Regions from separate parts of the Vibrio cholerae genome, predicted to be linked through region 1. Evidence: predicted binding sites of a transcription regulator. Region 1 holds the regulator's gene; the other holds the start of a gene.
What was found. The regulator PurR, encoded in region 1, represses purine synthesis genes. The targets are predictions, from matches to a motif close to TNANGNAAACGTTTNCNTNA.
Positions count from the first base shown of each region.

Region 2: a site for PurR is predicted at 2,865-2,884, ahead of metK (methionine adenosyltransferase). Genes of this name have one in related genera too.

Region 1 is NZ_CP043554.1:1,184,026-1,188,897, forward strand. It holds gene F0316_RS05680 (TfoX/Sxy family DNA transformation protein) at 13-600, opposite strand; cyclic di-GMP riboswitch class I at 714-800, opposite strand; gene purR (HTH-type transcriptional repressor PurR) at 959-1,969, opposite strand; gene torD (molecular chaperone TorD) at 2,376-3,038, opposite strand; gene torR (two-component system response regulator TorR) at 3,263-3,967, shown strand; gene elyC (envelope biogenesis factor ElyC) at 4,068-4,872, opposite strand, start outside.
Region 2 is NZ_CP043554.1:2,472,580-2,477,451, forward strand. It holds gene F0316_RS11475 (LysR family transcriptional regulator) at 1-630, shown strand, start outside; gene tkt (transketolase) at 702-2,699, opposite strand; gene metK (methionine adenosyltransferase) at 3,064-4,221, shown strand; gene F0316_RS11490 (SprT family zinc-dependent metalloprotease) at 4,343-4,831, shown strand.

The DNA.
Region 1 (4,872 bases):
TCAAAATGAAACTCAGAGATGCCTTAATAGCTCATCACGACGATTTTGTGGGATCACCGACCAATGTTTACCTTCGATTGCGCCTTCTAGAGCCCATAGCAACTCTAAACTCACCTCTGCCGTGTGAGTTCGTTGAACCGCTTTATAAGCTTCAACAGAACCAAGAGTCTGAAGAGACTCGACGGTGTCGATACCTGCTTTTTTGAGCATTCTTTCTGTTGCTAAACGCAAGTTAGGAAGATCTTTCAAACGATCAGGTTTCGCTTGTGCTTGAGTTTCACGTTCGGCCTTAGCGACCTCCAGTGCTGCACGCGCTTCATTGAGGATAGAGTCTGGATGACTCCAACAATCTTCAGGTAGAGCGTAGTACTTAGTTACAACGGGGAAGCCACGTTTTTTGTAAACATAAGGTTCATAACCTTGCTGTTTATACTTTTCGATTGTGGCGTCATCTGCACGGATGTGCAGCGTATCGTTAACCACAAGCGCAAACATAGTTTCGTCGACGAAAATACCAAAGCCACCAAACATTGAACGAGATTTAACACGTCCTAGCTGCTCAAAGAGCCGCATTGAATCTTTTAATACTGGTTTATCCATGCTGTTAGTCTCGGAGTATTGTTACATACGCCACCAAGTCAGGTCCGAGAAAATTAGCAAAAGCATGCATTCATAGTGTCAATGATGAGTCAACAAAGTGTATGCATTTTGCCATCGGTAACCCCGCTACCTACCACGTCTTCTGGTTTAGGCCGGAGGCTTTGCGTCCCACTCTTTCGAATGGTTTGCCCTGTGCGTGACATTTTTCCTGATAAAAATTAATCATTCTTGGGTCATTCTCACATACTGATATTTCAAATGTGAGAATGAGCCCTACTAATAATACTCGCACTACATATGTTTTGTCATATTTATGTGACAAGCTTTCAAATATAGGCGTTATGAATTGTCAAGAAAGTTAGGATTTTGTCAAGTCTTTCACCGTGTCGCGCTCTACGATCTCTGGGTGCATTTCGAAAATTCGGCGCTCGTGTTCTTTGTCTTTAATGCGTTCTAGCAAAATTTCAAACGCGTTCTTACCCACACGACGCTTAGGTTGGTGCACTGTGGTCAGTGGTGGAGAGAAGTATTCTGCTAACTCGATATTATCGTAACCGATGACAGACATATCTTCTGGAATACGTATGCCTTTCTGTTGCAAACGGCTCATCAAACCTAATGCCATCGTATCGTTGAAACAGAATACCGCCGTGGGGCGCTTGTCCATCGCAATGATTTTATCCGCCGCTAAAACGGCAGTATCACACTCAAAGTTACCTTCCAAGATCCAATCTTCATTGACGGTCAACTTGGCTTCCGCCATCGCGCGACGGAAACCTTGAATGCGCTCTTGGCATGCGGCTTTGACGAAGTGACCACTCAAACATGCAATCTCAGTGTGACCGCGGTCAGTGAGGTATTTGGTCGCGAGGTAGCCGCCTTCTTCGGAGTTATCGATGATTTTATCGGCGTGCGACGTTTCTGGACCCCAATCCATAACCACTTTTGGAATATCTTTGTGCGCATCCAACATATCTTGCAGCTCTTGGGTCAGGTCTGAACACATCACCAAAATGCCATCAACCCGTTTTTCGGCCAGCATGCGGATATAATCGCGTTGCTTTTCATAGATGCCGCCTGTGTTACATAGGATCAGCGTATAGCCTTGACGGTAACAGTAGCTTTCCACACCGTCGATAACTTCCGAGAAAAACAGGTTAGTAGATTGCGTCACTAACATACCAATCGTGCGAGTGGTATTGCACTTTAAGCTGCGTGCCACGGCACTTGGCGCGTAGTTCAGCTGCTTAACGGCTTCCATCACTTTCTCTTGGGTGGTTTCTGCCACAAAGCGAGTTTTATTGATGACGTGAGAAACGGTAGTGGTTGACACGCCCGCAAGGCGTGCCACATCTTTAATCGTAGCCATAGAGTGTTCCTGTCGATGACTGCTGCCAGCGAATAACATCGGTGGATTTAATCAGCAGAAGTAAGGCGAGACTGAGCGAATCTTCACACTCTGTGCGAGCACATGTCCAACACTATGCCGTACGTAAAGCGCTTCAATCACTATGCCTAAAGTAATAAACCTAAAGTAATAAAAAACAAAAACCGCCGAGAAACAGCGGTTGAAATTTTTACTCGTTTTTATCGTTTGCGGATGGATTTTAGACTGCAAATCTCTCCGTCGCAACGAAATTCATTCACCAAACTATAAGCCATTTCACAATTAATTCGTCTATCCCCTTCCTATTTGACCCTGCCGTGGTGTTGGCTACCACACGAAGCCGTTTGGGATAGATAAAATAGGCTGGCTTTCCGCTTTGCCTGTCTGGCTAATGGGTCTCTTGGATCAGCTCATCAAGACAGTGTTTATCTTGCTGAATAAAGGCTAACGCTAAACGAGCGGCGGCTGAGTACAATCCGAAAGCATCAAATTGAGTGCAACGTTCAGCAAAGGCAGGTAGCCAAGTGAGTAAGTGTTGACTTATGAAGTCGGACTGAGCTTGGAGCGCTAAACTCAGTTGTGCTGAGTGCTCAATTTGGTTAGCACTGATTGCTAGATGCGCTAAAAAATCGAGCTGGATGGCAAGATGATCCTCGGGCTCATTGAGATTTTGTTCAACCTTAACCCCATGTGCGCTGAGTAACTCACGCATTTGCTGCGCAGGCTTGCCATTGAGTAAACCTTGATCGGCATAGACAGAAGCATAGGGCAGGGCGGAATCACGGTCTGATTTCAAAAAGAGATCACAGAAATCTGCAGCGAGCTCCAGCTGTGCATCTTGGCGATCTTGCAAGCGATTGAGCGCCTCGACCAAGTGTTTAACTTCGCGGCTCAAGCTTTGCTCATCAGCGAGCCCGCTTAAAAAAGTACGAACTTCTGCTGAGTGATAGCGAGCAATATCTTGCTCGCTCAGTTCTTTAAAAAACAGGCTCGACAGCCACCAATAGATTTCAGCACGCTTTTCATTGAGGATTTTCAGTTCTTGCATCATCTCTGCACTCCCAATCGATGTGTGCTTAGTCTAAACCATAAAAATGAACAGCTATCACGGTGATTGTGACAGTTTGTGAAAAGAAAAGAATAGGTTGTTAATCTGTTAAAAGAAGTTTGCTTTGCATCAAGAAAAAGTGAGGTTTCTCACGATTTTTCTCGAGTTATTAACAAATATGAATAGAATAACCCTGCGATACATCCAGTTATTTAAAATGGTGCATTATGAGCTATCACGTACTTGTGGTTGAAGATGACCTCGTCACGCGAAGTAAGTTAAGTGGTTACTTTCAAAATGAAGGTTACCAAGTGACGGAAGCAGAAAGTGGCGCACAGATGAGAGAAGCGTTAGAGCTCAATGACATCGATCTGGTTTTGCTGGACATTAATTTGCACGGTGAAGACGGTCTGTTATTGACGCGAGAATTACGCAGCCAGTCGGAGATTGGCATTATTTTAGTGACAGGACGCACCGACAGTATCGACAAAATCGTTGGCCTCGAAATGGGCGCGGACGATTATGTCACCAAACCTGTTGACCTACGCGAGCTTCAGGTTCGTGTAAAAAACTTATTATGGCGAATTTCCCTCGCACAGCGAGAGAGAATTACCGACAAACACGATGACAAACTGGTGCATTTTGGTGAGTGGACGTTCGATGTTCAGCGCCGTGCATTAAGCCGTAACGGTGAGCCAGTCAAGCTCACTAAAGCGGAATACGAGTTGTTGGTTGCGCTTTCTTCTTATCCTAATCAAGTGCTGAGCCGTGAGCGGATTTTGAACATGATCAGTCACCGTGTGGATGCGCCAAACGACCGTACGATTGACGTATTGATCCGCCGTATGCGCGCCAAAATGGAAATGGATCCGAAAAACCCGCAAATCTTTGTGACGGTTCACGGCGAAGGGTACATGTTTGCTGGAGATTAAACTTCGAAAGTGTCCTTATTCTTTTCTGCATTGTAAAAATTAAAAAACTGGCTAAATGCCAGTTTTTTAATGCTACTTATGATCCCTAAAGCGGATGAGACTAAGGTGCGCTTGGTGCCTCTTCAACCACCGGTGGAGTAAGCACAGGCTCACCGCTATCCCCTGCCACAGTATCTCGCAGGGTTTGCCACATCAGTCCTAAAGTTTCATGCCAATACTGCTCAGTTTGCTCAAGATAGCGCGATCTTGGAATGTATTTATCCCAAGGCTGAATAATATTGAGGTGGCCTAAGTAATTGGTCGGGGCAGGAATGGGTGTTAAGCCCGCCGATTCAAATTCACGCATCGCACGCTTCATGTGGCTGGCTGAGGTGACGAGCACCATGCGTTTTTGTTGCACGAAAGCGGCCGCTTGGCGCGCTTCTTCCCAAGTATCTTTAGCGGTTTCCAGCAAAATAATATCCGATTTAGGCACGCCTAACGCCAAAGCGACACGCGCCATCATCCGAGCATGGCTAACTTCGCTGCCGCCAGCGTAACCGGAGAGGATAAGTTTCGAACCCGGATACATACGACTAATACGAATGCCTTCTGTTAAGCGCATGAGCGCAGCACGAGTAAGCTCGGAGGTGGGGGGAATATCATCATCAATGACATGGCCATTCCCGAGCACCATCACGTAGTCAAGAGTACCTTCTACGGGTAAAAATGCCGTGTAAGTACGTTCAAGTGGCATCAACAAACGAGTCGCCACGGGTTGAAAGGAAACCAGAAATAGCCCAGTGAGGGAGAATAACACCACTAGGCAGCCAGTTTTACGTTTTGCCGTGAACATGATCAACATCAGGCCCACGAAACCAATGATCAGCAGCGCTGGCAGAGGCATCAACAGTGAAGAAAATATT
Region 2 (4,872 bases), 1.3 Mb from region 1:
GTGACTGGCGAACTCACGCTGGTGGTACACCCCAATTTGATCCGCGGCTGGCTCAGCCAAGTACTGGATGAGTTTATGCAGCAGCATTCGACATTGAAGATCCGTCTACTCAGCCAGTTTCAACACAGTGATGAGGTGTTTGAGCCCGATTTGATCATTTGGATTGAACACGCCGCCCCCATGGGTTATCGCAAAGAACGCTTAGGCTATTGGCGCTATGCCACTTACGCCTCTCCCAAATATTTGGCCCATCGAGATAAACCGACCCATCCTCGTGAGTTGATTCATCACCCATGGATTGATTTTATTGCTTGTCGGCGCGCGGAGCTTGAACTGCACCATCCAGAGTTTGGCAGTTATTCACTGCCAGCACTAGAGAGTCGTTTACAAAGCGATAATCTTGCCATGCAAGCCGATGCGATTGCTAAAGGTCGTGGTATTGGTTTGCTTCCCACTTGGTTTGCCAATGGTTTTGAAACGGCGCATCCGGGCAGCCTCATTCCTTGCGTCAACGGATGGCAATCACAGCCAACAGAAATCAACTGCTTCTATCCGCTCGGTCGTCACCCACTTCGGCTGCGCCTATTTATTGATGCGCTCCGCCAAGCAAGGCCCGATGAGTGGCAATAAAAAATCCCGCCGCAGCGGGATTTTTTATCATCGATTTTTCTTTGCGTAACAAAGAAATAAATCGCTTTTAATTACGCCAGCAGTTCTTTGGCTTGTTTCACCACATTTTCAGTCGTGAAGCCAAACAGTTTGAACAGCTCACCCGCTGGTGCTGATTCACCGAAGCTAGTCATACCGATGATGCGACCACCAAAGCCAACGTACTTGTACCAGAAGTCGGCAATGCCCGCTTCAATCGCGATACGTTTGGTCACTGCCGCTGGCAGTACTGCTTCACGGTAAGCGGCATCTTGCTTATCAAATGCATCGGTCGATGGCATAGAGACCACGCGAACCGCTTTGCCTTCGGCGCTCAGTTGCTCGTAAGCGGCAACCGCGAGTTCCACTTCAGAGCCGGTCGCAATCAGGATAAGCTCAGGTTGACCTGAACAGTCTTTCAGGATGTAACCACCTTTAGCGATGTTCGCGACTTGCTCTGCACTGCGTGGTTGCTGCGCGAGGTTTTGACGCGAGAAAATCAGCGCAGATGGCGCATCTTTACGCTCGATGGCCAGTTTCCATGCCATCGCTGATTCCACTTGGTCACATGGACGCCATGTGCTCATGTTTGGTGTCATACGCAGAGAAGCGATTTGCTCAACCGGTTGGTGAGTTGGGCCATCTTCACCCAGACCGATAGAGTCATGCGTGTACACTTGGATGTTTTGCACTTTCATCAGTGCTGCCATACGCATCGCGTTACGCGCGTATTCCATAAACATCAGGAAGGTTGCACCGTAAGGGACAAAACCGCCGTGCAGCGCGATACCGTTGATGATGGCCGTCATACCAAACTCACGCACACCGTAGTGGATGTAGTTGCCTGACGCATCTTCTGCTGTCAGTGACTTAGAGCCAGACCACATGGTGAGGTTAGAAGGCGCCAAGTCAGCAGAACCACCCATAAATTCTGGCAGCAGTTTGCCGAACGCTTCCAGCGCATTTTGTGATGCTTTACGCGATGCGATGTTGGCAGGGTTAGCTTGCAGGTTAGCGATAATCTCGCTGGTTGCGGCTTCCCAATTCGCTGGCAGCTCGCCCGCTACGCGGCGTTTGTATTCAGCAGCTTCGGCTGGGTAAGCTTTCGCGTAAGCGGCGAATTTCTCATTCCAAGCGGCTTCTTTGCTTGCGCCTGCTTGTTTTGCATCCCACGCTGCGTAGATGTCCGCTGGGATTTCAAACGGAGCGTGTTCCCAACCCAAGAATTCACGTGCAGCTTTGATTTCATCGTTGCCCAGAGGCGCGCCGTGACAGTCGTGTGAGCCCGCTTTGTTTGGAGAGCCGAAACCGATGATGGTTTTGGTACAAATCAGCGTTGGGCGAGAGGTTTCTGCTTTCGCCGCTTCAATCGCAGCGTTAATCGCATCTGCATCGTGACCATCAACCGCAGGGATGACATGCCAGCCGTACGCTTCAAAACGTTTTGGCGTGTCGTCTGAGAACCAGCCTTCTACGTGACCGTCGATAGAAATACCGTTGTCATCCCAGAATGCAATCAGTTTGCCAAGGCCAAGTGTGCCTGCTAGTGAACACGCTTCGTGCGAGATACCTTCCATCAAACAGCCATCACCCATAAACACATAAGTGAAGTGGTCAACGATGTCGTGACCCGGTTTGTTGAACTGCGCCGCCAGAGCTTTTTCAGCAATCGCCATACCTACGGCATTGGTGATGCCTTGGCCGAGTGGGCCAGTGGTAGTTTCGATGCCCGGTGCGTAACCGTATTCTGGGTGACCCGGTGTTTTGGAATGCAGTTGACGGAAGTTTTTCAAATCGTCAATCGACAGCTCGTAACCGCTCAGGTGCAGCAGCGAGTAAATCAGCATAGAGCCGTGGCCGTTAGACAGCACAAAGCGGTCGCGGTCAGCCCAATTTGGGTTTTGCGGGTTGTGGTTTAAGTGTGAACGCCACAGCACTTCGGCGATATCCGCCATGCCCATTGGGGCTCCCGGGTGGCCAGAGTTAGCTTTTTGAACGCCGTCCATGCTCAGGGCACGGATAGCATTGGCAAGTTGTTTGCGAGAAGACATGTCGACTCCTAAATGGGAAGTAAGCGAAATGAATGGATGCGGAAAATCAGTGGCGGCTATTGTCGCAAAGCCCCCCTGCTGCTGCAAACGATTTACTGGTGCTTTGCTCCGATTTTGTCACACTTTTTAGCACATTCTCGCTTTGTAGTGGCAAAGCTGACTTTTTTAAGCAAACGTTTGGTTATGCGCTAAATAGAAAAAGAGCTTGTAATTTGAGCGCCCGACACTAGAATAGCCGTCTAGATGTAGAAACGCCTACAAAATGTACGAAATTGATCGATAACGTCATTACCTCTAAGCGACTCAAACCATAGGTCGGGAAGAACTGAGACGTTAGCGAATAACCACAAATATTGGAGCTATCATGGCGATTAAGCACTTGTTTACTTCAGAATCGGTATCAGAAGGCCATCCAGATAAAATTGCAGACCAGATCTCTGATGCAGTGTTGGACGCGATTTTTGAGCAAGATCCTAAAGCTCGCGTTGCTTGCGAAACTTACGTAAAAACTGGCATGGTGATGGTGGGCGGTGAAATCACGACTTCCGCTTGGGTTGATATCGAAGAGATTACTCGTCAAACCGTTCGTGAAATTGGTTACGTGCACTCAGACATGGGCTTTGATGCCAACTCTTGTGCGGTACTGAACACCATCGGTAAGCAATCGCCAGACATCAACCAAGGTGTTGATAAAGCCGATCCTAAAGAGCAAGGAGCGGGCGACCAAGGCATCATGTTTGGTTATGCAACCAACGAAACTGAAGTGCTGATGCCAGCACCGATCACCTACGCGCATCGTCTGATGCAGCGCCAAGCTGAAGTTCGTAAAAATGGCACGCTGCCATGGCTGCGTCCTGATGCGAAATCTCAGGTGACCTTCCAGTATGACCAAGGCAAGATCGTAGGTATTGATGCTGTAGTTCTGTCGACTCAACACAGTGATTCAATCTCTACCGCAGATCTGCGTGAAGCGGTGATGGAAGAGATCATCAAGCCAGTTCTGCCAGCAGAATGGTTGAGCAAAGAGACCAAATACTTCATCAACCCAACCGGTCGTTTTGTGATTGGTGGCCCAATGGGTGACTGTGGTCTGACCGGTCGTAAGATCATCGTTGATACCTACGGCGGCGCAGCGCGTCACGGTGGTGGTGCATTCTCTGGTAAGGATCCATCCAAGGTTGACCGTTCAGCGGCTTACGCAGCACGTTATGTTGCGAAAAACATCGTTGCGGCGGGTATGGCTGATCGTTGTGAAATCCAACTCTCTTATGCTATCGGTGTCGCGGATCCAACGTCGATCATGGTGGAAACTTTCGGTACTGAGAAAGTGTCGCAAGAGATCATCATTGAAGCCGTTCGCCAGTTCTTCGACCTGCGTCCATACGGTCTGCAAGAGATGCTGAACCTGCTGCAACCTATCTACAAGAAAACGGCAGCTTACGGTCACTTCGGCCGTGAAGAGTTCCCTTGGGAAGCCACCGACAAAGCCGCGCTACTGCGTGACTTCGCAGGTCTAAAGTAAGCATTATTTCAACTCATCGCTGACAAACGGCGAGGATTGCAATACAGTTCAAGGCCCTTTCTCATGAAAGGGCCTTTTTTATGAGTTCGATGACAGAGTTTTTAGAGGTAGACATTCGCTAATGGTTCGTTTTGATCTGCACTGCCAAGCTGAGCAGAAAATCAAACAATGTATCGCTACCGCCAGCGAGGCTTTGCAGCGCCCCTTTAAACTGCCCAAACTCAATTACCGTTTACGTGGACGCGCTGCCGGTAAGGCCTATTTGCAGCTGTGGGAAATCCGCCTTAATCCGGTGCTGTTTGCCGAAAACGTCGATGACTTCCTCCAGCAAGTGATCCCACACGAAATCGCCCATCTGATTACGTATCAGCTTTATGGCCGAGTACGTCCACACGGCGTCGAATGGCAACAAGTGATGAGCCAAGTCTTTAAGCTTGAGCCAAAAACCACTCACACCTTTTCTGTCGCTTCAGTACAGGGCAAAACCTTCCATTACCGTTGTGCGTGTCGTGAATACCCGCTCACCATTCGTCGCCACAATAAAGTGCTGCGTGGTGAAGCCACCTATCGCTGTCAAAGCTGCCAACAAAACTTGATCTACCAAGCCTAACCTTTGATTGGCTGAGACCACTTCTATAGGCTTTGCCTTGC